DNA from 2 places in the Marinoscillum sp. HNIBRBA16962 genome. Region 1 is predicted to be linked to the other one. Evidence: riboswitches for the same ligand, from Rfam matches in the RefSeq annotation. Region 1 holds a riboswitch; the other holds the start of a gene.
The links. A riboswitch is a leader RNA that binds a small molecule or an ion and turns the genes downstream of it on or off. The one in region 1 is predicted to bind thiamine pyrophosphate.

Region 1 (15,410 bases):
GACACAAGTGGAATATTCAGCTTAATATTGCGCGTGATTTTAGAAGATGTATCGGTATCTCGTGGAAGTACTTCAGAAAAACCGGGGAGCAGAAGCACATCATCATAGGTGAGCGCTTCAAAGAGAAATTTGTTATCGAGATTCATGCAAATAACATTTATTATTATTTGCCGTGCAAAATTAGCTAGTTACACGAGATTCTGAAACTTAATTGAAGATTTAATTTATAGCTGAATGCAGGATTTTTTTTCTACCCTACTGGAGCAAGCTTCAAATACCTCCTGGCTGGAAGGAATTGCAGTAATTTTTGGTTTATTAAGTGTTTGGTACTCCAAACAAGAGGATATTCTGGTTTATCCAACCGGGATTGTAAGTGTCGTTATTGCTGTATACATCACCCTTACCTCAAAGCTATATGCAGAAGCCGGTATCAATACGTATTATTTCATAATGAGCGTGTATGGCTGGTACTACTGGACTCATGCGGACCCAAACAGGCCTCAGGTTCCCGTGACCAGGTCTTCATTGCGGGAGCATTTGATTGCAGCCGGAATAACTGTGGGGTCATTTTTTTTGATCCGGTTTGGGCTGGACTATACGGACAGTGATGTACCCAACCTGGATGCAATTACCACTGCTACTGCGATTACCGGGATGTGGCTTATGGCCAAAAAGAAGTTAGAAAACTGGATCTACTGGATATTAACGGACCTGATTGCTACTCCGCTATATTTTTACAAGGAGCTTTACTTTTTCAGCTTTCAGTTTTTAGTGTTTACGATTCTGGCAACCTGGGGGTATTTCTCCTGGAGGAGATCATTGTTAGAAGAGGCTGATGGCTAAGAGTCCAGTTTTTCAAACCTTTTCATAACCAACTCAAATCGGGCCTCCTGAAGTTTACGATCAGATTCCATTGCTTTTAAAATGGAATTGATCTTTTCATCAGACTTTTGGAATCTTTCCTCCATTTTCTGATCACTTTTTCGGAATCGCTCTTCCATTTTCTTGTCATTTTTCTCAAGCCTTTCCTCCATTTTATGAAACTTCAGATCGTTTTTCTGAAACTGCTCTTCCATTTTCTGAAACCTAAGGTCACTTTTTCGGAACCTCTCTTCCATTTTCTTGTCATTTTTCTCAAGCCTTTCCTCCATTTTTTGAAATCTCAGATCAATCTTCTTTTCCTGAGCTTTCAAAAATTCATGGTTCTTGTCAAATTTTTCGTCATGGTCGTCCAGTTTTCGTAGTAGGCCATTCACTACTTTGCTGTTTTCCAGGAGATATTCTTTAAAAACCTTCATTTCTTCATGGAAACTATCGACAGCTTTTAAAGTGTTACTCAATTGTTCTTCAAGTTGGTTTACTCTCATCCTCAGATTGCCTTTATTGTCCATGTGTATCAAAAATAATATAGTTTTGGCGTTTTTTAGCCTTTATGACCAAACGAATAGCCATCATTGGGCCAGAGTCTACCGGGAAAAGTGAATTGTGTCAGCATCTGGCAAGGATATATGATACGGAATGGGTACCCGAATACGCCCGATTTTACCTGGACCGGCTAGGGCGACCCTATGAGAAAGATGACCTGCTGGAAATAGCGAAGGGTCAAATGGCCTGGGAAGATGATAAAGCCGGGTACGCAGGAGAGTACCTTTTTTGTGATACCAACCTGATCGTGATGAAGGTCTGGAGTGATCACAAGTACGGTGAGACACATCCCTGGATTTTGAACGAGTTGGAAAAACGGTCTTATGATTTTTACCTTCTGGGCAATACAGACCTCATCTGGAGACCGGACCCGCAGCGAGAACACCCAAAGCTGCGTAAACACTTTTTTGATATCTATGAAAATTACCTGAAAGATCATGACCTTCCCTACGGAATTGTATCAGGCATTGAAGAGGATAGAGTGCATTGTGCAAAAGCGTTAATCGAAGGTTTTTTTAAAGACTGAGCAGGAACAATAAGTTTTCTTCTATGTTTGTATTTCAAAGGGGTGCCCTTCCCTGGCAAGTGAATGAGTCAGGGGTGAATTCGGGCTGAGATCATACCCATAAACCTGATCCGGGTAATGCCGGCGTAGGGACCTTAGAGGAACGAGTATGATAACCAGGTAGGGGAGTTCCCCGCTTCCCATATGGTTAAATAGTTAATTGTTCAATTTTATGAAAACGTTAATTGCGGCTATCGTCGCATTGCTACCTATATGGGCTTATGCGCAGTATGAAGTAAGCGGTAAGGTTATTGACCAGGCTGGCGCTCCCTTACCGGCAGCCAATGTCCTTCTGGAAAACACTCGTTTTGCAACAGCAGCGGATAACGAGGGCAATTTTTCTTTAAAGAAGGTACCTGAAGGGAATTATACACTCAAAGTTTCTTATGTGGGTTACAAAACACATGCACAGGAAATCAAGGTATCTATTGACTTGAATTTATCCATTTCGCTTGAAGAGAGTGTAATAAGAGGAGAGGAGGTAATTGTTTATGCGACGCGGGCAAATGAAAAAACACCTACCACCTTCTCGAATATTTCTAATAAAGAGATAGAAGAACGGAATTTAGGCCAGGATATGCCATTTGTGCTTAGGTATACTCCTTCTATGGTGGTTACCTCTGATGCTGGCAATGGTGTAGGCTATACCGGAATGCGAATCAGAGGGAGTGATCCTACCCGGATCAATGTGACTGTAAATGGTATCCCGCTAAATGATTCTGAATCTCATGGAGTTTTTTGGGTTAACATGCCAGATTTTGCTTCATCGGTAAATAATATACAGATACAGAGGGGAGTAGGAACATCCACTAATGGTGCTGCGGCTTTTGGGGCTACAGTTAATTTGCAGACAGACATGCCTTCTCAGGAATCATTTGCCCGACTGGATAACAGCTATGGCTCGTTTAACACCAGAAAACACACTGTAGAATATAATACAGGTCTTATCAATAACCGCTGGTCATTTGAAGGAAGACTATCCCGATTAAAATCAGACGGCTACATTGACAGGTCCTCATCTGATCTCAAGTCTTACTACCTGGCAGGAGGCTATTATGGCGAGAACACAACTATCAAAGTACTGACCTTTGCCGGCAAGGAAGTAACCTATCAATCCTGGTGGGGTACCCCTGAGTCCCGATTGGAAAATGATATGGAAGGTATGCAAGAGGTTATTGCTAATAATGGCTATACGGAAGAGCAGGCTGAAAACCTATTAAATTCCGGCAGGACTTTCAATTATTACCTTTATGAAAATGAAGTGGATAACTATCAGCAGGATCATTACCAGCTTCATTTCAATCATACATTCAACTCCAGCTTCAATATCAATGCCGCCTTGCATTATACATATGGGCGAGGATATTATGAGCAGTACAGGAATGATGACGAGTTTGCTGATTATAATCTTCCGGATGTGACTATTGGAGACAGTACCATCACTTCAACTGATTTGATACGTAGGAGATGGCTTGATAATGACTTTTACGGAATGACGTTTTCAGCCAATTACTCACAAGCCAAGTGGAATCTTACATTAGGAGGTGCCTGGAATAATTATGAAGGAGATCATTTTGGAGAAATCATCTGGGCTCAATATGCAAGTACCAGTGAAATCAGGGAGCGCTATTACGATAATGTGGGTGAGAAGAAGGATTTCAACGTCTATCTAAAAGGAAATTACCAGCTTACCAGTGGGCTTAATCTATTTGCTGATGCTCAGCTGAGAACCATTGATTATCATACGGTGGGTATAGATAATGATCAGCGAATGATAGATGTCGGTGATGAATATGTTTTTTTCAATCCCAAAGCCGGATTGACTTATTCACTGGAGCAGAACAGTAATTTATATGCTTCATTTGCTGTAGGGCATCGTGAGCCGGTTCGGAATGACTTTATTGATGCACCAAACGGAGAAGTGCCAAAGGCAGAGACATTACGTAACCTGGAAGTGGGTTATCGCACACGGTCTTCAGATTATTCGTTTTCTGCTAATTATTACCTGATGGATTATTTGAATCAGCTTGTATTAACGGGAGAACTCAATGACGTGGGATCTTCAGTGCGGGTCAATGTGCCGGATAGCTACCGCACTGGTATAGAATTGGTTGGTGGTGTAGAAATTTTCGACAACCTGAGGTGGACCGCAAATCTGACTTTGAGTAGAAATATAATCAAAAAGTTCACAGAAGTCATTTACGATTATGGACCTGCATTTGATGAGTTTAACATTATCGAAAATGAATATGAAAATACAGATATTTCATTTTCTCCCAATGTCATCGCAGGTAGCCAGATTTCATTTTCTCCACTCAGAAATCTTGAGGTATCCTTGTTTTCTAAATATGTAGGAAAACAGTATCTGGACAATACCTCAAATGATGACAGAAGTATTGACCCTTATTTTGTAAATGATTTCAAACTGGATTACGACTTTGACATCAAGCTGCTGAAGCAAACTACTTTCTCGCTTATGGTAAACAATATATTTGACCATAAGTATGTTTCAAACGGATATACGTTTGGTTACAGAGGGGGAGATTACGTGGTTAGGGAAAATTATTACTACCCACAGGCGGGTATTAATTTTCTGGCATCACTATCTCTGAAGTTTTAGCAAATTAAAGCTGCCTCGTTTCGGGGCAGCTTTAATTATACTGATAATTTGCAGCAAGTAGTCTGTATTGATTCAGGATACTTCTGACAGCATATTTCACGTCTTTACTGAAATATGTACGGTTATCAAAAAGCCCACTGGCATATCCTTGCCAGATCACCCCGTGACTTTTACGGTCAATGAAGTCGATCAAAAGAGTCCCCTCCTTCAGATCTATCTTCTTTTCATCATACTTGGCCTCTTTGATATACTCCAGGTTCTTTTCGTTCTCGGCTCGCTCACTGTACAGGTTGTCCCAGCTTTCAAGGTCCAGCTGCTCATACCCTCTGAATTTCATGTCACTTGAAAAGACTTTGTAAGCAACATAAAGTGATGGGTTTTTCTCCTTGTACCGATAGCCCTGTGATTGCATGCGCCTTTCAATTTCCTTTTTGATCAGCTGATCACTCAGCCCGTTAAAGTTTACCGTATCCCCGGAGCTCAAAAAACCAAAGGATTCGTACTTTTTAAATTTTCCCCGGTAACTGTAGTCGTACTCTACCACAAAATCTCTTTCAGCCACACAGCTGAAAAGGAAAATCATTGTTCCTATTGCAAGTAAATTTTTCATCTTTTATCATTTAGGCATTATAATTTAGTCATGAATTTCCGCAAATAGAAATGTCTTCACATCATATTGTCCGTGATCAGCAAGAACCAGCTCTAATAATCGACCAATTAGAGTATTTTCCGGTCGAAGTTTTGCACGCTTTGCTCGAATGGTCCCCTACAGTCATATGCTGCGAACCTTCCATTGACATATATTCGAAGTATGGACATAAACTGGATGTGGCATTGGTTGGTTTTCAGCAGGTTGTGAAATATGAAGAAGAGCTAAAGCAACAAATGCCTGTGAGGATCATTGCTGTGGAAGAGGATCGCTTCCTTTATACCGCACTTTCTCTCCTGCATGAGAAGGGACATAAGGCAGTAAATATCATTACAGATGACATTTCCCTGTTTGAAGTGATTCGACTTTCATTACAATGGATCACCTCCTTTGATTTGGTAATCCATACGGAAAGTAAGCGACATATCCTTCAGAAAAGCCTTTTGTATAAGAAATGGCTGCCATCATTTTCAGAAATATCAGTCATGCCCTTGAAGGATCGAAGCTATTTTTCCACTAAAGGTTTTGACCTTGACCTTGAGGAGGAGTGGCTACAGGAAGGTATCGAGCTGAAAAAGAGTCGGGAAGGAGACATTTCTATCAATTGTAACAAGGCCCCTTATCTAATCAGTGAAGAGTTTCAATAAAACATCCCGATCCGTGTGACCGGGATGCTGATTCACCTGTGTGTCATTGCAATTGACCGGCAACCTCCACGAGGCTGATAAATTCGGCTCGATAGCCAAACTCATCGGCGCCTTTGGCAGACCGGGCCAGATTGATCACTTCAGAATAGGTAAGGTCATTTTTAAACTCAGAATCCCTGAGCAACATTCCAAACCCGGCAACTGAGGCCGCCCATTTGAGATTTTGGTCATTGTCAAGCCGGTCATCATTTTTCAATGGTTTTACGATGAGCTTGCTTTTTGTCCCATCAGGTTCTTTGTAGCGGAACTTCACAGTTAGCATTTCATCGGTGTTTCCGATAGTTTTTTGATTCTGGTACTTTAGCGGATCGATATCTTTTACGAAGCTGCTTTCCACCCCTGCCGGAATAATTTCATATAAGGCAGTGACGGTATGTCCGCTTCCAAGCTCACCAGCATCTTTTTTATCATCATTGAAGTCCTCATCTTTTAACATTCGGTTTTCATATCCGATCAAACGATAGGCCTGAACCACATTGGGGTTAAATTCTACCTGGATCTTTACATCCTTGGCTATGGTAAAGAGTGTGCCACCAAACTCTGTTACCAGGACCTTTTTAGCCTCCATTATATTGTCAATATAAGCATAGTTGCCGTTTCCTTTATCTGCCAGGATTTCCATCTTGGAGTCTTTATAGTTACCCATTCCAAAGCCCAGGACTGTAAGGAATACCCCTTCTTCTCTTTTTTCTTCAATCAGACGTTGCATCTCCCCGTTGCTGGAAGCACCAATATTAAAATCACCGTCAGTAGCCAGTATCACTCGGTTATTGCCTCCTTTTACAAAGTTCTCTTTGGCGGTTTTATAAGCCAGTTTGATGCCTGCTCCTCCGGCAGTTGAACCACCCGCTTGCAGGTTTTCCAGGGCATCTATGACCTTCTGCTTATTGTTGCCATCTGTAGGTGGCAGGACCAGACCGGCTGCACCTGCGTACACTACGATGGATATCTTATCCTGCGGGCGTAGCTCATTGGTTAGCATTTTTAAAGAAGACTTCAGCAAAGGCAATTTGTTGGGGCTGTTCATGGAGCCGGACACATCGAGTAAAAAAACTATGTTTGAAGGGGGTAGTTCTTCCATTTCCAGTTTTTTCCCTTGTATCCCTATTTTCACCAGGAAGTGATCTTCATTCCACGGAGCTTTCATTTTGGAAGTATGGATGGCAAATGGATGCTCATCTTTCGGTCCTTCATACTCATAGTTGAAATAATTGATCATCTCCTCGATCCGCACAGCATCCTTCGGAGGCATTTGTCCCATATTCAGAAATCTACGCATGTTGCTGTAAGAAGCTGCATCCACATCTATTGAGAAAGTAGAGAGTGGTTTGTCAGTACTGGTGTGGAAGATATTTTCTTCAATAGCATCATAAGATTCGGTGTTGAAATATGGATCGGCTTCTGCAGGAGCCGACATCATGTAACTTACTGCTCCGTTTCCAGCCTGGTCATAGCTGACGCCCGCAACGCTGCGGGACTTTTTGGCTTCTCCGTAGCCTACTACAACCACTTCCTCAAGTGATTTCACATCGGGCTTGAGTATCACATCAATTTTTCGCTTGCTCCCAACTTTGATCTCTTCAGTTTTAAAACCTACGAATGAATAAGTCAGGGTACTCTTTTCACCATTGACCTGGATTGAATATTTTCCATTGACGTCTGTAATGGCACCATTTGTGGTGGATTTTTCCATAACGGATACGCCGGGCAATGAATTGCCCTGCTCGTCATATACTGTGCCGGTTACGGTTATCACCTGCGTTTGCGCTGTTGAGATCAACAGGATTCCGAGTAATAGTATGATCTTTTGCATGTCGGTATACTTTTTGATTTGTATCCTTGAGATGGGAAACCCGTTGATTTTCCATAAAAAAGATTTAATTTTTTTAAATAGTAAGTTAAACTTCTGTTTTACAGAGAGTTAAAATTGGGTTTATTTCGGATAAATAGGGATGAGTACAGTGACCAGGAGTTGCTGGAGCACTACCGGAAATCTTCGGATAAGGAGGTTTTGGGAGTGCTGTATAATCGCTATATCCACCTGATTTACGGCCTTTGTTTGAAATACCTGAAATCACGGGAAGATGCACAGGATGCTGTGATGAGTGTTTTTGAATCATTGGCTGAAAAGCTAAAGACCCATGAGGTAACCTATTTTAAAAGCTGGCTATACATGGTATCGAAGAACCACTGCCTCATGGAGCTTCGCAAAGCTGAGAAAACTGAAAAACTCAATGGCAGTTTTATGGAAAATGAGGTGATGGTGCATCCTATAGTAGAAGAGCAAGATACGATCGATTCAGATCTGGAAGCTTTGGAGCGATGTTTAAAGGAACTGCGTGAGGATCAGCAGCGGTGTGTCCGGCTGTTTTATTTACAGCAGAAGAGCTACCGGGAAATTGTGGATCTGTGTTCGTTTAAAATGAGTAAAGTGAAAAGCTATATCCAGAATGGAAAAAGAAACCTGAAGGTCTGTCTGGAAAAACATCATGTCGAAAGATAAAAAGACATATCGTACATTATCTGAGGAGGAGATCAGAGATTATCTGGCTGGTAAAATTTCAGGCAGGAAAGCTCATGAGATAGAACGCCACCTACTCAACAGTTCCTTTGATCAGGAAGCTCTGGAAGGCTTTGAGCAAAACATCGATACTTTTCAGGATCTAAGTCACTTGCGGGAAAGAGTTATGGACAGGTCTGTACGGAAGGGAACTCCCTGGTTACGGGTGGCTGTAGCTGTTGTCCTCCTGATGGTTTCTGTGTCAGTTGTATGGTGGCTTCTGGGTACGCAAAGCGATTCGGGCAGCACTATTGCCATGAAGGAAGAGACAGTCACACCACCTCACGGACCACAAGATCAGGATGAAATCAGGCCTCCTGATGTGCCAGAGAAACAAACTGGTGAGCCATTACAAGAAAAACCAAAAGCCGAAGCCCACCCAACATTTTCAGCAAAGCCATTAGCAGATGCAACTGTTCCGCTACACCAATCTGCTGAGGAGGAATCTACTTCGGCTGAAGCTCAGGATTATATGGCAGTGGAAGGTAAGGATGAGATCATTTTCGACCTCAATGAGGAGATGCTGGACGAAGAGCTGAAGTTAAAGGCTACGGAAGCCGTGGCAACTGAAAGGTCCAAAAAAGCCGATGGGGTTGCCAAGGAACTCAATGAAGCAGAACCGGCAGCCCTCTCCATAAGAGGAGCAGCCTCTGGTGTCTCCCGATCCAGCTCCATGGGGAATCTGCAGGTTTCAGGTCAGGTGACTGATGAGGTAGGGGAGCCCCTTCCCGGAGTTAGTGTAGTGGTAAAGGGTAGCACTACCGGGGCGGTGACTGATCTCAATGGAAACTATCAATTAACCCTTCCTGATGAAAATGCGGTATTGCGATTTTCATTCATAGGAATGGAAAGCGCTGAAACTCCTGTAAACGGCAAGTCTGAAGTGAATATGGAGCTGGAGTCTGATGTGGCGGCTTTGAGTGAGGTCGTGGTAGTTGGCTATGGAGTATCAAAGAAAAAAAGTGTTACAGGAGCTGTTACGACTGTAGATACGGAAGACCTCACAAATAATTATGAAAAACCTCAACCTTCCGGAGGATTAGATGCTTTTAAATCCTACCTGGAAAATTCCCTGGTATATCCAACAGAAGCCAAAGAAAAAGAAGTTGAGGGCAAGGTAGTTTTGAAGTTAACTATTGATGTTGCTGGTGAAATAACCGATATTGAAATAAAGCGAAGTGTGGGCTATGGCTGTGATGAGGAAGCGATCCGGCTGGTAAGAGAGGGGCCTGAATGGAAGCCCGCGAAAAGAGATAACCAGGCTATTGAAAGTACGGTGAGGGTGAAGGTTAAATTTGAGTTGTAGGGTTGATTGGCTGTCAGGGAGAGACAGTCATGTAAAATTAGCCTTAGCCCTGCTTCAAGCCTGTCCCCTGACAGGCTAATAAGCATTTGAAAGACTAAAATCTTTCCTGGTAATGCGAAAGAAATCCAAAACTCAGTGTTCCGTCATCCTAAACTTGCATTGAGCTCCGTTTTATGGTATTTTCATGACTATGCAATACTATGCCGTAAAATACTCTAATCAATCAGAGCTTAAAAGGATTATCAATGACAAGGTTTATGAACCTTCTATTAACTCAAAATTTCCTTTCTCGAATGCCTACAGGGATTCAAAACAAGTTGAAACGGTCCAGGTTGGAGACCTTCTTATTCTTTGGGGAGAGGTTGGAAACTTCGTAGAGCCAACTATCATGGCTTTAGGAATTGTAAGTAAGAAATATGACAATGCTCTTCGAGTAAATCTGTGGCATAAAATCTCTGATAAAGGACAGAGAATTGACCTTAAATTTGATTCGGAAGCATCCATACAAAAGGTTGATGAGTTAAGCTTCGATATAATTTCCTCCCATGTGCCTTTAATTAACGAATTATTGGGTTTACCAAAGGAAACCAACCCTACGAACCAAGATGGAATGGTTTTAAAACATGCCTTATCAGTAGTTAAAAGTGATAGTAATTTGTTGAAGGAAGGTTTCTACAATCAGGGGCTTATTGGTTATATAGAAAAGAATGAAAGTACTGATAATAAAGCATTATGGGAATACTACCTAAAAGATGAGGATGATTACTTATATGTGACCAATTTGGAGAACGAAAAACTCCAGGGTCATCAATTCAATGATCCCAAATTAGTAGGGTACTTGACTAAAGATTCAAAAAGTTCTAATCGCTTGGCTAGGTACTTTAGAAGAAGTAAGTCGCTTAAAGAATCAGATCACTTTTATTGTACTCGACCTGATACCAAAAAGTTGGAAGACAAATATGAATATGAACCAGAGAATCACATTCTTGGATCAGTATATCTACATGCTAATAAAAAAGAAGATCTTGATTTAGAGCCGGTTTATGTTTTTTCAAAGGACTTGAATATTAGGCTCTTTACGCCATTAGAAGAGCCAGATTCTGAATCTAAGAGCTCAATAATTAACAAATTAGAAAGGACTCGTCTAAAAACTGATCATCCAAGTAATATTGATGAATTGAGGCGAGAAATTTTTGTGGATAGGGTCCTTGAAAAAGTTTTTGAAGTATGGGAAGACAGTGAGGATGAACCATACATGATCCATTTGAATGGGGAGTGGGGTAGTGGTAAAAGCACAATCCTTCGATTTTTTAAGGAGCGTTTGAAGAAGAAGAAGAATTGGAAAGTTATTGAATTCAATGCGTGGGAGCATCAAAGACTGGAACATCCATGGTGGGTGCTGATAAATAAGATTAGTAAGTCAGCTTCCAGTAAGATTTCGCATTTCTGGTGGACCTTCAAATCATTGCATTTTAATCTGGTTGGGGTTCTTACATTCGCGTTTTTTGTTTTGATTTTATTTTTCACAGATATATTAAGATTTACGGTCTCTGAAAATGATCCATTTGAAAAAACACTTAATCTGATAACCACTTATTTGTCTATTGGGGGTGCTGTATGGTTGATATTTAAATCAATATTGAAGAGTGCATTTCATAAAAGTATTTCTTCATTAGAATATATTAAGTCAAATGCCTCTGATCCGTTTAAACCAATAAAGGATAGATTTAAATCGGTCACTGAGGATAATAATTTAGCAATCTTTATCGATGATCTAGATCGTTGTAATCCTGGGCCTACGGTTAAACTTTTGGAAGGTATTCAGACGCTATTTAAGGAGTCAAAAGTTTTATACATCGTCTCCGGTGACGCTAAATGGATTAAGAATTGTTTCGAGGAAACATATTCAGTTTTCACCGACTTATCTCCTACTGGGCATTCTCTTGGTAATCAGTTTTTAGAGAAATCTTTCCAATTATCTATTAACGTCCCAAAAATTTCAGATGAATTAAAAGAGTCCTATTTAAGGAAAGTTTTAAAAATGGATGAAAACACAACTGATAATCTTGGAGATAAAGAAGCAGTTATGAACGAGATAAAATCAGCTGCAAGTGTTGAAGATCTCGATAAGATATCTCAAAGGAACGAAGTTCAGCACAGTCAAAAAATGATTGAAGAAATGTCAAAGAAATTGTCAAAGATTGATAGCGACCACCAAGAAGAGGTCACTCATATTTTGCTCGATTACGTGAAATATATTCCTAGCAATCCCAGACAAATTATACGATTGAATAATCAATTTTCTCTCAAAAGGCAGGAGTTGCTTTTAGAGGGTAAAAGCTTGGTTGGTATATCCAGTAAGGAATTAGTCAAATGGGTTATTTTTACTTCGAAATGGCCAGAATATGCTTCTGAGCTGTTAGATAATGAGAAGCCCAAAAATGAGCTATTGAAATCTTTAAAAAATCCTCAGAAGGAAGAAATTTCAGAACTATTAAATGGAATAGAGGACCAAACAATTAGTAATTATTTAACCTGACTCCCCCGCACCATCCGATCTTTTCCCTGCATATCCTTAAAAACAGCTACCAGTTGATAACCCTGATTTTCCAAAAGCCTTTTGACATCCGCTCCATAGTTTTCATGGACCTCAAAGTAGAGTTTTCCACCTTTGGTAAGGTTCTTTTGCCCTAATTCCCCTATTCTTCTATAGAAAAGCAGGGGATCATCATCCGGTACAAAAAGTGCCATTTCCGGTTCATAGTGGAGTACATTTTCATGCATTGATACTTTTTCCTGATCCGGAATGTAGGGTGGGTTACTCACAATGATATCAAAGGTTTCTTCCCCCGCGTAATTCAGCACATCTACCAGGTTAAATGACACATTCGCTCCGAGAGCCTGGGCGTTTTCATTTGCCATCTTTAATGCTTCTGCCGAAATGTCCCAGGATGTAACCTCCGGATCTTTCAAACCAAGGGCGAGTGAAATGGCAATACATCCGCTTCCAGTGCCGATATCGAGTACTTTCTGCCCTGATTTTGAATTTTCGAGAATGATCAGTTCCACCAGCTCTTCAGTTTCGGGTCGGGGGACCAGGGTGTGCTGGTTTACCTGAAATTTGCGGCCATAAAAATAGGTATAGCCAAGAATGTGCTGGATAGGTTCATGACTGAGTAACCGGGAAAGGGCTGGCTCATATTGCTTCATTTGCTCCTCAGAAAGTGACAGATCAGTATTTGTAAGCCGCAGGATCTTACTCACTCTGAGAAGATCTTCAAAGAGAATATTAGCCACAGACTGTGCTTCACTTTCTCCATAGATTTCAGTCAGCCGCTGCACGGTTTCTTTGTAAATTGCAGACACTTTTGTATTCACAGCACGAATTTACCAAAATGATGCATGATCTGTTTATGGGAAGGGCTTTAGAGCTGGCTGGGCTGGGCAGGGGAAGTGTGAGTCCAAACCCGATGGTGGGCTGTGTCATTGTGCATGAAGGAAAGATCATTGGGGAAGGGTATCACCAAAAATATGGTGGACCACATGCTGAAGTAAATGCAATAGACGCAGTAAGGGATAAGTCTCTTTTGAAAGAGGCGGTGGTGTACGTCTCGTTGGAGCCTTGTGCTCATCAGGGGAAAACCCCTCCGTGTGCAGACTTGCTGGTGAGTCATCACGTGAAGGAGGTCATTATATGCAATACGGACCCTAACCCGCTGGTAGGAGGAAAGGGTATTAAAAAACTTGAGGATGCAGGGATAAGAGTTCTGACAGGAGTTAGAGAAAAAGAAGGCCTTGATCTTAACCGTCGTTTTTTCACCTCTATGGTTAAGAAGCGGCCCTATATTATTTTGAAATGGGCAGAAACCATGGATGGGTTTATTGCCCGCGAAAATTATGATAGCAAGTGGATCAGCAACCAATACTCAAGGCAATTGGTCCACAAATGGCGCAGCGAGGAGGATGCTATCATGATCGGGACCAACACGGCCAGGTATGATAATGCATCTCTGACTACTCGTGACTGGCATGGGAAAAACCCTATGCGTATTGTGATTGATAAGCATTTAGCCCTTGATCTGAAAATGCATCTTTTTGACGGAGCAGTCCCAACTATTTGCTTTGCTGAGCGAGAAACTGACGGCCGAAACTGCGAGGTGGTCAACCTGCCAAAAGTGGATTTGTCAGGGATGCTGGATCACCTCAACAGACGGGGTGTGCAGTCCCTGATTGTAGAAGGTGGGAGCAAGCTTTTGCAGTCTTTTCTGAATGAAAACCTATGGGACGAAGCAAGGGTATTTACCTCAAATCAATCATTTGGGAAAGGGATAGCTGCACCCAAAATAAATAGAAACCCTTTTTGTGAGGAAAGCGTTTTGGAAGACAGGTTGACTTATTATAGAAATAATACATAGCTAAATGGCTGAAGAACTACACATAGTAGAGAGCACGGATAAGAAAGAGAAATATGAAGCATTGATCCCCCAGGTTGAAGCTCTCGTATCAGGAGAGGAAGACTTGGTGGCAAATCTGGCTAACGCAGCAGCTGCTCTTCGTTATGGCATGGGATTTTTCTGGGTGGGGTTTTACCTGGTAAGAGATGATGAGTTAGTGCTTGGCCCATTTCAAGGACCGATCGCCTGTACACGAATTAAGAAAGGTAAGGGGGTTTGTGGTCAGAGTTGGGAGAAGGCCGAGACGATCATTGTACCAAATGTGGATGAATATCCGGGCCACATTGCCTGCAGCTCGGATAGTAAGTCGGAGATCGTTGTGCCCCTGATCAAAGAAGGACAGGTGATTGGTGTGCTGGACGTGGACAGCGATCAGTTAAACACCTTTGATGAAGTAGATAAAGCATATCTGGAGAGACTGGCCGAGAGCCTCTCCAGATAAAGGCAGATTATTTTTTTACAACCAATGCTCCGGCAATCATGTCGTGGAGAGCCTGTTTTTTGGCTGTAAGCCCTGCCATGATGTATCCGATCATCAGCACCATTTGGGAGATGATCTTTCCAAGGTTCCTCAGGAGGGAGCGACCAAAATCAAGTCTTTTTCCATCCATGTCGGTGACTTTAAGTCCCAGAGCCATTTTTCCTAAAGTAGCCTGGTGCTTACTGGATTCCATAATAGTGTAGTAGATGATCCCTATTACAAAGGAGACCAAAAGAACAGCGCTGAAGGCACTAAAAGCTCCTATGACCATTGCAATGGTATCATCTTCAGACATGTATTCCATATTGTCCATGGTGGCTAGTCCCATGCCAAACATGGCCAGCATAGGTACGATGATAAAAGATTGTACAATTCCGATGATAAACCCATCGATGAGGTAAGCGACGAATCTCAGCCAGAAACCGGCATATTTAGAATCAGACATTTTGTTAGATAGTTTAAGGTTTGTCTTTCAATATAGCAATATTCAAATTACCATAAAAGCAAAAATATCTGATTTACCGGCGTTGGCTTATGGGAGCTCTGCTATGATAGTCTTGCCGCCTTTTGAAGTATCACCGATTTTAACTTTTATATCAGCATCCAGCGGGAGGTAAAGATCAATACGACTGCCAAAACGGAT
Region 2 (15,410 bases), 390 kb from region 1:
TTCATGAAAAGGAGAATGATGCGTCAGCAAAGCACCCTCCAATAAAGAGTGGATGACCAAAGCCACCAACAAGCCAAACCTTGAAGCTCCTGAAACCTGATCATGGGCATGAAAGTGTCCGTGTTCTATTCCGGAAGTGAAGTACTCCAGAAATTGCTGAAGGAAAAATCCAGCCAGGACAAACAACCCTACCTTCAAGGGGTCTTCACCCAGGGAGAATACTTCGGGTAATATATGAATAATTGTGATGGAGAACAGAAAGGAGCCGGCAAAGATCAGTGGATACCGGATGGTCTGTGTGGAGCTTCCGAGGAAGCCCGCCGAAATGCCTCCAGCCAGCGAGGCAACAAATAGTGTAAATACAATTAATGTCATAGTTTCACTAAATGACCTTACCGGGTCTTATTTAAAGTCACAAATTGCGATAATCCGGGAGAAACATAGCTCTTTAGTTGATTATTCTCATCCTGATAAATGAGGAAGCCTTCCAGATTGGAATTCTCGATCAGTTCTTTAGATGCTTCTAACCCAAGCACCATAAAGGCCGTAGCATACGCATCAGCAGCCATGCAATTGTCAGCAAAAACTGACGCACTTAAAAGGTTGTGAGTGGTATTATACCCGGTTCTGGGGTCAATGGTATGAGCAATGGTTCTGTCCCCTACTTTATAATAGTTTCGGTAATTACCAGAGGTAGCCATAGACTGATCTTTTAGCTGTACTATCGCCAGTAGCTTCTGTTCATTACGAGCTACTACCGGATCCTCTATTCCTATGGTCCATGTTTCATTATGTTCATTTTGGCCTGAAGCCCTCACTTCTCCTCCAATCTCCACCATGTAATGTTCGAAACCTTTTTCGTCCAGAAACTCAGCTACCAGATCTACGGCATACCCTTTAGCAATCGCACTAAAGTCAAGATACATGGCTGAATCCATGGTCACTTTATCTTCAGAAAATTGGATTTTATTAAATCCCACTTGCTCCAGGAGTTCTCCAACTTCAGCACTGTCCGGGATATTGATTTTTTTGTCAGGACCAAAACCCCAGGCATTTACCAGCGGGCCTACCGTAGGGTCAAAAGCTCCATCTGTAGTTTCATAAGCTTCCTTACTGCTGATCAATACGTCCAGAAACATCCTGGATGGTGGAGTAAGAGTATCTCCTTTATTCAACCTGGAAATCTCAGAATCGGGAATATATGTTGACAGGGACTGGTTAAAGGCGACCAGAATAGAATCGATTTCTTTTTTGTAATTCGGAACATTATCTCCCAGGTACTTTACATTGTACTCAATCGTACCCATCGTTTGTCCGGTGATGTGGGTTTGGGTGTATTCCGGCTGATTGGTATAAAACCGATAGAGGATGAAGGCCAAAATAATGACCAGGATGATTCTAAAAGCAAGCTTCCGATTCATAATCCGAAATTTTATGCAATATTAACGGATAGCCACTTACTAATCTTCATTAACATTATCTTTGTCAGAGATCGATCCTAAAGTATGAGAGAAGACTACCTGACAGGCGATGATGACCAAATGAATTCTGCGGAAAAGGAGTTTGAAAAGGCCCTTCGCCCGCTCACTTTCGGTGATTTTGCCGGACAGGACAAAATAGTAGAAAACCTCAGGATCTTTGTAGAGGCAGCTAAAAAGCGGGAAGAGCCGCTGGATCACGTACTGCTGCATGGCCCTCCCGGCCTTGGCAAGACCACTCTTTCGCACATCATTGCCAATGAACTCGGCTCGGGCATAAAGGTAACCTCCGGACCGGTACTGGATAAGGCCAGTGAACTGGCCGGGCTACTTACGAACCTGGAGCCTCATGACGTCCTTTTTATTGATGAGATCCATCGACTCAATCCTGTTGTGGAAGAATACCTGTATTCTGCCATGGAGGATTATCGAATAGACATCATGCTGGATAGCGGACCAAATGCCCGTACCGTGCAGATCAGCCTGGAGCCCTTTACCCTGATCGGCGCTACCACACGGTCTGGTCTGCTTACTGCTCCATTGAGAGCTCGTTTTGGGATCAACTCCCGGCTGGAATACTATGATGCCAAACTACTAACTGCTATTGTAGGCCGATCAGCGGACATCCTGGACACACCCATTGATCAGGAAGCTGCTTACGAGATCGCTCGCAGAAGCCGGGGCACCCCGCGGATCAGTAATAACCTACTGCGCCGAACGCGTGACTTTGCCCAGATCAAAGGAGATGGCTCCATCACACTGGAAATCGCCAAAATAGCCCTTAAAGCCCTGGATGTGGATGATCACGGCCTGGACGAAATGGACAACCGCATTCTGGCCACCATCATCAATAAGTTTAAAGGAGGACCTGTAGGGCTTTCCACCATTGCCACAGCCTGTGGTGAGGAAGCAGAGACCATCGAAGAAGTGTACGAACCTTTTCTCATTATGGAAGGGTACATCAAACGCACGGCAAGAGGAAGACAGGCCACGGAACTTGCCTACCAGCATCTTGGAGAGATCCCACCGCAACAAATGGGGAGGTTATTTTAAAAATGGAGCATTTCATCAAGAGCTGGATCTTACTGATTGCTCTATTCATCTCAAACTTTTTTGGTTTCGCCCAAACCTATGAATGTTGACAAAGATTAATCACGATACCACCACAAGCAGACCATTTGTCTATTTCTATTAGTCTTTTTGTTTACTGATCGGTCCAATCAACCAAATTTTCGCTAGAATTAGGTATTCGTCATTTCAATGCCTACAAACATGCGGACTGTTTCATTTCTATTAATCATTTGTTTGGCTCTTTCAACCACTACGGCGCAAACAGCCTCAGATAAAATCCGACTCAATCAAATCGGTTTTTTCCCTGAATCCCAAAAGCTGGCTGTAGTAAACTCCAGCGTGGCAACCTTTGAAATCGTAGTTGATGGAAATCTGGTAAGCGTTTATGAAGGCACACTTTCCGAAGAGAATTACTGGAACAATTCAGAAGAAAATGTCCGCATCGCTGACTTTTCAGATTTCAAGTACACGGGAACTTATCGCCTTAAGTTGGGAAGCGAATATTCACATCCGTTTACCATTCAAAATGATGTACTAAAAGACCTGTCAAAAGGCTCGATCAAAGCTTATTATTTCAATCGCGCCTCCACTGAGCTGACCGAAACCTACGCCGGAGAACATCAAAGGCCTTTGGGCCATCCTGATGATGAAGTGGTGGTTCATCCATCTGCTGCCTCCTCCTCCCGACCTGCCGGAACCATCATCTCCACACCCAAAGGCTGGTATGATGCCGGGGACTACAACAAATACATTGTAAACTCCGGAATAAGCATGTTTACCCTACTGGCTGCTTATGAAAATTACGCCGCATATTATACCGACCTTGAACTGAACATCCCCGAAAGTGGGAACGAGATGCCTGACCTGCTTGATGAGGTGCTTTGGAACCTGGAATGGATGCTCACCATGCAGGACCCTGAGGATGGAGGAGTGTATAACAAAACAACTACAGCCAACTTTCAGGGGGCCGTTATGCCGCATCAGACTACAGCTACACGATATGTAGTTGCAAAGGGAACAGCTGCCACTCTTGATTTTGCAGCAGTTATGGCCATAGCCGCAAGAGTTTATGAGCCCTTCCTGCCAGATCTCGCCACCGAATGCCTGGAAAAAGCCGAACTCGCCTGGCAATGGGCTCAGACCAATCCGAACGTGCCATTTAACAACCCTGAAGCTCAGGACGGTTATCCGGCGGTATCCACCGGGGGCTATGGTGATAGTAATTTTGATGATGAATTTTTCTGGACAGCTGCCGAGCTATACATAACCACCGGTAATTCAGCGTATTCCGATGAACTCAATTTTTCACAAAACTTTGGTGTACCAGGCTGGCCCAACGTAGGAATGCTGGGGGTGTTGTCTCTGATCAATCATGATATGGCCTCCGCTTCCACGGAAAACATCTTGCTGGATCAGGCAGATAACCTAATGAATTATCAAAAAAACACCTCCCCCTACCGGATACCCATCAATCAGTTTTACTGGGGTAGTAATAGTTTGGTCGGCAATCAGGGGCTCATTATGATGGCTGCATTTGAATTGACTGGTGAAATGGACTATTTCAATGGAGCACTTTCGTCTATGGATTATTTGCTTGGCAGAAACCCCACGACCTACTGCTATGTGACTGGTTTTGGAGATTTTTCACCAATGCACATACATCACCGACAATCCGAGGCTGATGATGTAGTAGCTCCGGTTCCGGGATTTTTGGCTGGTGGCCCAAATCCAAATAATATGGATGATTGTGGCGAGGATCAATATCCTTCTTCAATCCCCGCTAAGAGCTACTATGATAACTGGTGCAGCTATTCCACCAACGAGATCACCATCAATTGGAATGCACCCCTGGTATACTTATCAGGTGCTCTTCAGCATATTTATGAAACAGAGATGATCGGGCCGGATCGAGGACAACCTGAAATCCCGTTGGATATTGGTCATATACTTAAACCTGAAATATTTCCCAATCCAGCTGATGAAACGATCCATGTTGTTTCAAATGATCTCCCTGTGTCAAAATTCTCCATTATATCTCTTTCCGGAGCTGAACTCCTCTCCACTAACCAGGAATCATTGGATATTTCTTCCTTACCTGCAGGTCTTTATCTGGTCCTGATCTATCTGCAAGACCAAAAAATCATGAGAAAATTTGTGAAGGAGTAAAATTATAGCAGTAGACAGGAAATCCTGCCTATTATCTTTCAATCGCTTCCCTGATTTTCTTTTCAGCGGCTAGCGCTTCCTTACTTTCTGTGTAAAAAAATGCTGACGGATCAATGTCCCTTTCTTTCATCATCACCTTCTGGCTTTTAAAGACCGGCAATTGATCTCCCGCCCATACCGACAGGAACTGAAGGATCAGGACTGCAACAACGAAAAATGTGGTATTTCGAATGATCCGTTTCATAGAAAAATGAGTAGTTTTTTATTAAAGCTATCAAGAAGGTCGTAAAAAGTGTAATTTGCCTGATTGTCTTAATGGATAATCGACCTTCTCGATCGACTCATTGATCCAATTTTGATCATAATTATCCAAAGTCCTTTCCATTGATTCTAAAAACATGACTTGGGCAAAATTCCAGACTTTGGATATGCTGGAGGATTCGGTCATGGTTGATCGTAGTTTTGCATGAAAAAATCTAAATAAGCACTCAGCTGTGTGCCCAAATAATAGGGCAGGTTCATTAAATAAAACACTTTTCCAGTTGGGGTACTATGTTGCTCAACTGAAAATTTGCCGGCATACATTCTGACAGCATAAGGATGATCCAATCGATCTACCAGGAGCATAAGTGATTTTAAGGTTCCCTTCTTGCCAGATTTGAATTCTACCGGAATCACTTTCCCCTGATGCGAAATCACCATGTCCACTTCAGCGGAAGATTGCAGCTTTTCCCTCACCCAGAAAAAAGGCAATTGTGCAGTAGCAATGTCCAAAGAAGAAAATTCCTGGACAATGAGATGGGGGATAATCGCTCCTTTAAATGCCTGACTTAAATCCTGCATGGCCAGCATGTCTGCCTGTATCCCAAGTTGATGGTTGACCAGCCCGGTATCCAGAAAATGCATTCGTGGTGATTTTTTGAGGTCAGGTTTTAGCGGAACCTCTGTAGAAGTAGTGGGGTAGCACAAACGGATGATCCTGGCCTGATCCAGCTTTCGAAAGGCCTCTCCCACTTCCCTTGATTTGTAATTGCTGTTGCCAAAGCCATGAAACTTTACACGCTGATCCACATAAAGATGAGCAGTGTGCATCAGGAAACTCAGTAGCTGTTGCTGGGATTTACTCCCTCCATACTTTACCACATCGTCCTGATAGGTAGCCCAAATACTTTCATAAATGGAAACAAGGTCCGAAACACTCCGGCTCTCCGCATAGCAACTCATGACCTCCGGCATACCTCCGATGATGGCATACTGATGAAACAACCCGATCAATACCTCATGAGCATGCTCTGCTATCGGAACTTTGGCCAGCTGATCAACAGCGGAATGGTGGTCAAGGGCATGAAGAAACTCCTGAAAATTGAAGGGAGAAAGGTAGAGATAAGTCACACGACCTACCGGAAAGCTGGTCACCTCCCCGAGTGCAAACTCCAGCAGTGATCCGGCTGCTATCACGTGTAGCTGAGGAACTTCTTCATAAAAATACCTGAGCATGCGTATGGCCTTTGGTGATTCCTGAATTTCATCAATAAACAACAAAGTGTTGCTCAATCCGGATTTTGGAACATTGTGTTTTAGGCTCAACGCATCCATCAGGACTGTCACCTCCTCAAAGTCCTCAAAAACCTTTCGGTCTGCAGTCTTTTCCAGGTTTAAGAATATCTTATGCTCATAGGATGAGGCAAAAGCTTTGACCAATGTGGTTTTACCCACTTGTCTGGCTCCTCTGATGATCAGCGGCTTCCGGTGACCGGACGACTTCCATGCTTCTAACTGGCTATATGCATACCTTCTGAAGATCATTCACGCAGAAATAAGGGTTATTTCAGAGAGTAAATGTAATAAAATAAGGGTAATTTTTAAAAATAGTTGTAACAAAATAAAGGTAATTGATTGATGTCTGTAATATCATAGTTCATATAGCTCAATTTGAATTCAGCCGAAACCAAGGCCTCAATCAGTTAAGGCGCATGCGTCTCACTTGTCCTCATAAACTCCATTCCAGCAATCCACCTTTTACACTGACTGCATCTGCATACCCTGAGTCTAAAAGTTTTTTAACTACCTGCTTACTCCGAATCCCTGAGTGACAAACCACCAAAATCTTCTGGTCTTTTCCGGGCAATTGATCCCGGGCCTGATCAAACTGACTTACCGGTACATTGACGCCCCCGATATTAAATTGCGCAACTTCATGAGGTTCCCGCACATCCAGCAAAAAAACCTCCCCCGATTTTATTTTTTCTTTGGCCAAATTGGCGGTTATTTCCGGAATGGTCGGGGGCTCACATAAAATATCGTAATCTGACTGTATGCTAACCTTCCGGTTTTCCGGATTTGAGATGATTTTCAAAGCGAACTGACTATTATCCAGGGCATTCATCATAATTAACTTCCCACTGCATACCACTCCCACTCCTGAAATAATTTTAATGGCTTCCAGAGCCTGCCGGGTACCGATCATTCCCGGAAGAACTCCCAAAACTCCAACTTCCGAGCATCCGGGCACTGTGCCGGGCTCAGGTGGGTCAGGAAAAAGACAACGATAAGTAGGGCCCTCCTCATAGTTAAACACACTCAATTGCCCTTCATATTTATGGATAGCTCCGTAAACGAAGGGTTTTCCCAAATGGACACAGGCATCGTTGATCAGGTAGCGTGTAGCAAAATTATCCGTACCATCCAGGACGACATCAAAATCTGAAATAACTTCCTCCGCATTTTGTGGGGTTAAAGGCTCTTCAAAAACCTGAATGTTTATGTGTTCGTTTAGCCCACACAGCCGCTTTGAGGCGGCGTAGGCTTTGTTTTTCCCAAGATCATCCTTCGTATACAAAACTTGTCGATGGAGGTTGCTCACATCCACAACGTCTCCATCGATGATCCCTAATTTGCCTATACCTGCCCCTGCCAAATACAACAACGCCGGACATCCCAGGCCTCCGGCTCCAACTACCAGAACACTTCCCTGCTTGAGGTTTCGCTGTTTTTCAGGGCCAAAATCCGGCAGTATAAACTGTCGGTGGTAGTAGGCTTTTTCCTGTTCGTCAAACATACTCCAGCGCTTTATCCCAGTCTTTCCATACGGCTTCATAGCCTTTTTCACGGATCATGGCCGCCACTTCCGAAGGACTACGCTCATCGGATATTTCAAACTGTTCCAACGATTCCGGTTCTGAGGTATACCCTCCCGGATTGGTTTTGGATCCGGCACTCATAGAGGTAACTCCAAGCCGTACTAACTCATCTCTGAAAGCAGGCGCCTCCCGTGTGGAAAGTGAAAGCTCTACTTCCTGGTTAAAGAGCCTGTAGGCCGTAAGCAGCTGGACTAGCTCCCGGTCATTCATGGGAATCTTGGGGGCCAACCCCCCTGAGAATGGCCGCAGGCGCGGGAATGAAATGGAATATTTCGTCTGCCAGTAGGTCTGCTCAAGATATTTCAGGTGCAATGCCACAAAAAAACTGTCTACTCTCCAGTCTTCAAGCCCGATCAATGCCCCCAGCCCGATTTTATGAACACCTGCCTGACCCAGGCGGTCCGGAGTTTCTAACCGGTAATAAAAATCAGACTTTCTTCCTTTCGGATGATGCTTTCGGTAATCCTCTTTGTGATAAGTTTCCTGATAAACCAACACCGCATGTACCCCATATGGCATAAGTTCATGGTATTGCTCCAGTTTCAAGGGCTGAACTTCCAGGCTGATCTGGTCAAAATGAGGTCGGAGCTGCTCAAGCACACGCTTAAAGTAAGGTACCCCCACCATGGTATTTGCCTCACCGGTCACCAGTAATACATGACGAAAACCCAGTGAAGTCAAAGCCCTGGCTTCCTTCTCAATTTCAGTAGGATTCAGTGTTTTTCGGGGAATCTTATTATCCAGGCTAAAGCCACAATAGGTACAGATATTCTGGCATTCATTGGACAGATACATAGGCGCATACAGCTGAATATTATTCCCAAATCGCTGAAGGGTATCTGCCTGGCTTTGTACGGCCATTGGCTCCAGGTAAGCAGATGCAGCCGGTGAAACCAGTGCTTTAAAATCCTCCAGATCCCGTATGCGTTTATTCAAGGCATTTTCCACGTCGCTTGACGTCTTTGCATAGATCTCGTCCCTGACCTGATCCCACTCAAGCTGGTCAAATACTTCTCTGAAACTAGGCATCTAAGAATGAAGTTAATGGACTTGTTGGTTGAGAAATTCGATTTTTTCGGCCGAGCCTACTTTCATAAGCCAGTCTGCCCGCTTCTACTCCCAGCTTAAAGGCCCGAGCCATTGATTCAGGATTTCCTGCAGCAGCAATTGCTGTATTTACCAGCACCGCATCAGCACCGATCTCCAGTGCTTTGGCTGCATCTGATGGCGCTCCCAGTCCGGCATCTACTATTACAGGCACTGTACTTTGTTCAATAATTATTTCCAGAAAATCAAGGGTTTTCAGCCCCCTGTTGCTTCCGATGGTTGATCCCAGGGGCATCACCGCTGCTACACCTGCTTCTTCCAGACGCTTACATAAAACCGGATCAGCATGTATGTAGGGCAACACCACAAACCCCTTTTCCGCTAGTTCCCCGGCAGCTTTAAGGGTCTCCACCGGGTCTGGCATCAAATATTTTGGATCCGGATGGATCTCCAGCTTGACCCAGTTGGTTTCCAGAGCTTCCCGGGCCATCTCCGCAGCAAAAACAGCCTCTTTTGCAGTTCGTACTCCTGAAGTATTAGGTAAAAGATGCACTCCGTCAAGAGCTTTCAGCATTTCGTCATTGTGGTTTTGCATGTCCACACGCTTCAAAGCCACCGTAACCAACTCAGATCCTGATGCAATGACTGCCTGCTCCATGGAGCGAACACTGCTAAACTTACCCGTTCCAAGAAATAACCTGGAATTAAATGCTTTATCAGCTATTGTTAACTTCTCCATTTGTTAATGCTTCATTAAAGTTTCTTACAATTTGTTGCGGGTCTTCAGAAAATGAGATTGCAGACCCTACTGCCACACCAAATACACCGGAATCCATAAGCAGCTGTACATCTTCCTGCGCTATCCCTCCTATCGCAACTACGGGTATCCGTATATTATTCGCATTCATTTGTTCAAGGATTTTTTGATACCCCTCGATACCAAGTATGGGGCTCAGGTTGTCTTTGGTTTTGGTGAATCTATACGGACCCAGCCCAATATAATCCGGCTCCATAAGCGCCAGCTGCTGAATGTCTTCAAAAGTATTGGAAGTGCACCCTATTAATTTGTCCGCCCCCAGGATCCTCCGGGCTTCCCGTGGATCCATGTCTTCTTTACCAATGTGTACACCATCTGCATCAATTTCCTTACATAAGGCTACACGATCATTGATAATGAGTCTGGCACCATGTGTTCTGCAAATTTGCAATGCTTCAACCGCCTGCTCATAAATGTATTTCAGGGGTGCTTCTTTGATCCTAAGCTGAACCCATTTTACGCCAATTTCACATGCTCGTCGGACCATTTCAGCATGGGATTCACCATTTCGCCCTTCCTGCGTGATATATTGCAACTTTTCTATCATTTCTCTATCAGATAATGTTCACCCAAAGCCGTTTCCGATTTTCGTAACAGCTGATAAACGTATTCCTTTGCCTGCTTAAAAGCTTCGGGCAGTTTTTTCCCTTTAGCCATTCCGGCAGCTAATGCTGAAGCAAACACACACCCTGTCCCATGCAGGGATTTTTGTGAGATTCGCTGCGAATCTAAAGTCACAACCTCTCCGGATATCATGTACAACGTGTCTGTTACTATTTTTCCATCTCCATCTCCACCTTTGCAAATTACGTTTAGCGGTAAGCCGGACAGATCCGTGTGACAGATCTTTTGTATCTGAAGTGCCTCGGAAATATTTGGTGTCATGCAATAAAGCAGATCGATAACCTTCAGAAGCTCCCCCTGATTCCATTGATTATGAAAATCAAATCCTGCCGATGCTTTCAAAACGGGATCCCAGACAACCCGGATTCCTGGCAGCTGCTGATGCAAAAATGTTAACAACTTTTCCAGCAGTTGCAAGTCCCTGATCAAACCGATTTTTACCACGTCTATCTGATATCCGGTGGACATCAAAGGTATTATTTGTTGCTGGATCTGGTCAAATGTCAGCCACACCAATCCCGAGAATTCAGATGCATTCTGAAAGGTAATGGCTGTAGATACCCCAAAACCCTGAACGTTTAGCTGGTTTATGGTTTTAATATCAGCTAAAACTCCAGCTCCCCCGCTTGGGTCAAAACCACCTATTGATAAGACCGCTTTACTGTCCATTTCTCTAGAATTTTCTCAAGCGCTTCAACTCGTTCCTTCACGGTTTCTTTCTTCCAGATGTACCCGAGCACTGCCACCCCTTCAAAACCCATTTCCTTCAACGTATTTATGTTGGATGGTTTTACTCCTCCCAGCGCTACTATGGGAAAAGCTCTCAACGGACTCGCCAAAAAAGTCTTTAAACCATCAGGGTTGTAATGACTGGTATAGCCAGGCTTGGAAATACTGTCATAAACCGGGCTGAGAAAACCATAGTCTAACGGATTGCCAACATACCCGATGACCTCATCAGTAGTATGAAAAGATCCCGACAACAGTCCTTTCCATGAAGTTTTTAAGTGCAAGCTCTTTTGGTGCAGATGAATGCCACCTATCTTCATTTCTTCCGCAAGTCGGGGGTCTCCGTGTAACGTACAGTTTGACCTTATATCCTTCGGAATTTTTGACAAAAGTCCTCGAAGGACAGAAATACTCCAGGCCGGTTTTCGGACATGGACCCTTACCGGATACCGGAGAATTTCGTTGAGCGTTTCCACTTCATGTGGCACGTCCCCTTCAGCGGTGATCACTGTGACATCCATCTACCGTTTCTATTGATCCACGTACAGGTTGTTTCCCATCTCTGAGAATTCGTCAGCCTTCTCTTTCATTCCTTTTTGCAACGCTTCCTCCTCTGATAGATCGTTTTGGGAAGCAAACTCCCGAACCTCCTGGGTGATTTTCATCGAGCAGAAATTCGGTCCGCACATACTACAGAAGTGAGCCACTTTGGCACCATCCGCCGGAAGTGTCTCATCATGATACTCTATCGCAGTTTCAGGATCCAGCGAAAGATTAAACTGATCCTCCCACCTGAATTCAAATCTTGCCTTGCTCAGGGCATTGTCCCGGTATTGCGCCCCGGGATGACCTTTCGCCAGGTCAGCCGCATGAGCAGCAATTTTGTAGGTAATCACTCCTTCCTTTACATCCTCCTTATTGGGAAGGCCCAGGTGTTCTTTAGGCGTGACGTAGCACAGCATGGCACACCCGTACCACCCGATCATAGCAGCACCTATCCCTGAGGTAATGTGATCATATCCCGGAGCAATATCAGTAGTCAGCGGCCCGAGCGTATAAAAAGGTGCTTCATCACATGCTTCCAGCTGCTTTTCCATATTTTCTTTGATCATGTGCATCGGTACATGGCCGGGGCCTTCGATCATCACCTGCACATCATGCTTCCAGGCTATTTTGGTGAGCTCACCCAGGGTTTCCAGCTCGGCAAACTGGGCCGCATCGTTGGCATCTGCTATGGAACCCGGACGTAGCCCGTCTCCCAGCGAAAACGCCACATCGTACGCTTTCATGATCTCACAGATCTCCTCAAAATGTGTATAAAGAAAGCTCTCCTGGTGATGGGCCAGACACCATTTGGCCATGATAGATCCTCCACGGGACACAATACCCGTGACACGCTTTGCGGTCATAGGGACATATCTAAGCCGGACCCCTGCATGGATCGTAAAGTAATCTACACCTTGCTCCGCCTGCTCTATGAGGGTATCTCTGAAGATCTCCCAGGTCAGATCTTCTGCTTTACCGTTTACTTTTTCAAGCGCCTGATAAAGAGGTACTGTGCCGATCGGGACAGGTGAATTGCGAAGTACCCACTCTCTTGTTTCATGAATGTTCTTACCTGTGGACAGATCCATGATGGTATCAGCTCCCCACCGGCAGGCCCAGACAGCTTTCTCTACTTCCTCCTCAATACTGGATGTAACCGCCGAATTCCCGATGTTGGCATTAATCTTTACCAGGAAATTTCGCCCGATAATCATCGGCTCGGATTCAGGATGATTGACGTTGGAAGGGATAATTGCCCTTCCTTTAGCTACCTCATCTCTTACAAACTCAGGAGTGATCCTACCCTTTGGCATATTGCTGCCAAAGCTCTCTCCGGGGTGTTGCTGATTGTATTTCCCCCATTCCTCGATGCGTTGATTTTCACGAATGGCGATATATTCCATTTCAGGCGTAATGATCCCTTTTCTTGCATAATGAAGCTGAGTTACATTTTGTCCGGGCTTAGCCTTTCTTGGATTACTCAAGTGCGGAAACCTCAACTCATTAAGTTCTGATTCAGCCAGGCGTTCTTTTCCGTAATCTGAAGTGATCCCATCGAGAACCTCCGTATCTTCTCGCTCTTCAATCCATTTTGCTCTAAGCTTATTGAGACCTTTTCGAACATCTACCTCTACGTCTGGGTCGGTATACGGACCGCTGGTGTCGTATACAGTTACCGGTGGGTTTTCTTCATCTGGTGCTGAAGGGTTTAACTTGAGTTTGGTATTGTGTAAGGAGATCTCCCGCATAGCCACGGAGATATCATGCCTTTCGCCTTTTACATAGATTTTTTTTGAACTGGGAAAGGGGTCACGAGTAATCGAAGTACTATCCGGAGTTTTATCTGCTTTTCTCATATTTTGATAATTTTTTAGCCACCTTGGGTAGCTGTAATGATTAAAACTTCATCATTTGATTTAATGGGGTATTCCTGCCATGAAGCATGTGGGACAATCTCATGGTTAACCGCAATGGCTATCCCTTTTTGATGGTTGATCCCTCTAAGTGACAGTAATTCAGTAATTAGAATGGTATCTCTGTCAAGAGCACAGCTTTCATTGTTAACAGTGAAGTCCATAAAATCTTAATTTTTAGATTCTTGCACTTCAGGGATACCAAGCGATGAGAAAAATAAATGGAGGTAGTCCGGGACTTTTCCCTTCGCCCGCATTACCGGGATCAGGTTCCAAGGGTATTTCTCAGCCTGTTACAAGGCACCCCTAAAGTGTTTCACAAGACTAACTATTTTGAGGGAAAGAAAAAAATCCAACTACTAAATCTGAAGCAAAAGCCATTGGTAGATCTAGATGCTCTTTGTGATCTCGGGAAAGACTTTGTAAAACATCAGCCAGGCCATAAGAAGTGTCAGCCCCAGGTTTAAGGTCTGACCACACAGGTATAAAACCAGCGGCTTACCCCCTGAAAATTGAGCTCGTAGCTCCTTAAAGTTTGTGGAAAGTCCAATGCTGACAAAGGCCAGGCAAAACAGCCAACCTCTCAGGCTTTTGGTAAATCCAAACAGATCCTTTTCAATCAAGGTAGCGGAAGTTTCCGGGGCCATGGATTGCTGCAACACACTGAAGAAAATCGATGCTCCGATAAACCCAAGAATAAATTTTGGGAACCGGATCCATATCTCCTTAGCTGTTACCTTGTCTCCCTTAGACTTCTCTACCCTGGCCGTCCAGTAAACCGCTACTGCAAAAGCAATCACCCCGATCAAAATATTCTGGATCATTTTGATCGTGGCAGCCACATTCATCGCCCGCTCACCTAAAAATGCACCTGCAGCTACTACAGCCCCAGTCGCATCGATGGTTCCGCCTAACCAGGCACCGCCAAGCACTTCTGGCATGTTCAGGGCTTTGATCAAAGCTGGCAAAGCCACCATCATTACAGATGTAAAAACCATGGATAAGCCGATTGCAGTAGTCAGCTCTTCTTTCTTTGCTTTGCAGGCAGCTGCCGTTGCTATGGCAGCAGATACCCCACAAACAGACATGTCCGCACTGATGGTGATGTTCAGACTTTTGGAAGCAATCTTTAATACACGTTGGCCGAACCAAAAAGTAGTCACCAAAACGATGGGCGTCACCACCCAGGCCACAAAAATCCCGGGTACACCTATAGCCAGGATTTTACCAAAAAGCACCTCAGCACCCAGAAGCACCAGGCCGGTTTTGATAAAAAACTCGTGCATCAGGGCTGGTTTCAGCCAGTCTGGTAAACCAAACGTATTACTGATAAAAATGCCCAATGCGATCGCCCAGAGTGCGTAACCCAAACCTATAGCCTTCAGATCAACCTGAGCGGCCAGTAGGTAGGCCAGTAAGCCAACAAGAAAAACCACGAAAAAACCTTTCAAAAAATCGTTGAGGCGGGTTTTCAATAGTTTTGCACCACCTCCAAGAAGTAAAAGAAAGATGAGGAATAAGCTGAGCAGTCCCAGGCCGTAGCTTTTTCCACTGAAAGCCATAAATGGATTCGCTTCCCACCTTTGGAGTTTAGAGGTGATCAGACTTAGGGCCCCCGTGAGACTTGTTACCTCAATCCCGGTTTGAGGCAAGACTACAAAAGTGATCAATGCAAAGGCCAGAATTAAAACACCTGTACAGATCGCAACGATATCTTCTGTCCACTTCATAGGATAAAATTTTGTGAAAGTTATGAATAAGGTTGCAGATGACATCAATTCATTATGATTCTTCATTTCAATTAAAGATTGGGCCAAATTGCAATTTTGTAAATCTGGAATGCAAGGTCCTGAGGGTTGAAAGAACTTTTTTGTATTGA

Region 2: linked by a shared signal. The riboswitch ahead of thiS (sulfur carrier protein ThiS) and the one ahead of AC3E9V_RS02475 (TonB-dependent receptor) in region 1 are both predicted to bind thiamine pyrophosphate.

The regions. Positions count from the first base shown of each region.
Region 1 covers NZ_CM173603.1:546,396-561,805, forward strand. The annotation lists gene guaB (IMP dehydrogenase) at 1-146, opposite strand, end outside; gene pnuC (nicotinamide riboside transporter PnuC) at 235-843, shown strand; gene AC3E9V_RS02465 (hypothetical protein) at 840-1,367, opposite strand; gene AC3E9V_RS02470 (AAA family ATPase) at 1,433-1,951, shown strand; TPP riboswitch at 1,980-2,102, shown strand; gene AC3E9V_RS02475 (TonB-dependent receptor) at 2,163-4,610, shown strand; gene AC3E9V_RS02480 (DUF4136 domain-containing protein) at 4,642-5,220, opposite strand; gene AC3E9V_RS02485 (hypothetical protein) at 5,271-5,906, shown strand; gene AC3E9V_RS02490 (vWA domain-containing protein) at 5,950-7,779, opposite strand; gene AC3E9V_RS02495 (RNA polymerase sigma factor) at 7,894-8,469, shown strand; gene AC3E9V_RS02500 (energy transducer TonB) at 8,456-9,832, shown strand; gene AC3E9V_RS02505 (KAP family P-loop NTPase fold protein) at 10,023-12,371, shown strand; gene prmC (peptide chain release factor N(5)-glutamine methyltransferase) at 12,359-13,210, opposite strand; gene ribD (bifunctional diaminohydroxyphosphoribosylaminopyrimidine deaminase/5-amino-6-(5-phosphoribosylamino)uracil reductase RibD) at 13,228-14,247, shown strand; gene AC3E9V_RS02520 (GAF domain-containing protein) at 14,252-14,728, shown strand; gene AC3E9V_RS02525 (RDD family protein) at 14,736-15,212, opposite strand; gene AC3E9V_RS02530 (phosphatidylserine decarboxylase family protein) at 15,300-15,410, opposite strand, start outside.
Region 2 covers NZ_CM173603.1:939,275-954,684, reverse strand. The annotation lists gene AC3E9V_RS03865 (ZIP family metal transporter) at 1-375, opposite strand, end outside; gene AC3E9V_RS03860 (FAD:protein FMN transferase) at 393-1,421, opposite strand; gene ruvB (Holliday junction branch migration DNA helicase RuvB) at 1,506-2,531, shown strand; gene AC3E9V_RS03850 (glycoside hydrolase family 9 protein) at 2,784-4,715, shown strand; gene AC3E9V_RS03845 (hypothetical protein) at 4,747-4,959, opposite strand; gene AC3E9V_RS03840 (ATP-binding protein) at 5,160-6,521, opposite strand; gene moeB (molybdopterin-synthase adenylyltransferase MoeB) at 6,706-7,773, opposite strand; gene thiH (2-iminoacetate synthase ThiH) at 7,766-8,884, opposite strand; gene AC3E9V_RS03825 (thiazole synthase) at 8,877-9,641, opposite strand; gene AC3E9V_RS03820 (thiamine phosphate synthase) at 9,619-10,266, opposite strand; gene AC3E9V_RS03815 (hydroxymethylpyrimidine/phosphomethylpyrimidine kinase) at 10,263-11,012, opposite strand; gene AC3E9V_RS03810 (thiamine phosphate synthase) at 10,985-11,593, opposite strand; gene thiC (phosphomethylpyrimidine synthase ThiC) at 11,603-13,474, opposite strand; gene thiS (sulfur carrier protein ThiS) at 13,489-13,695, opposite strand; TPP riboswitch at 13,757-13,849, opposite strand; gene AC3E9V_RS03795 (YeiH family protein) at 13,921-15,261, opposite strand.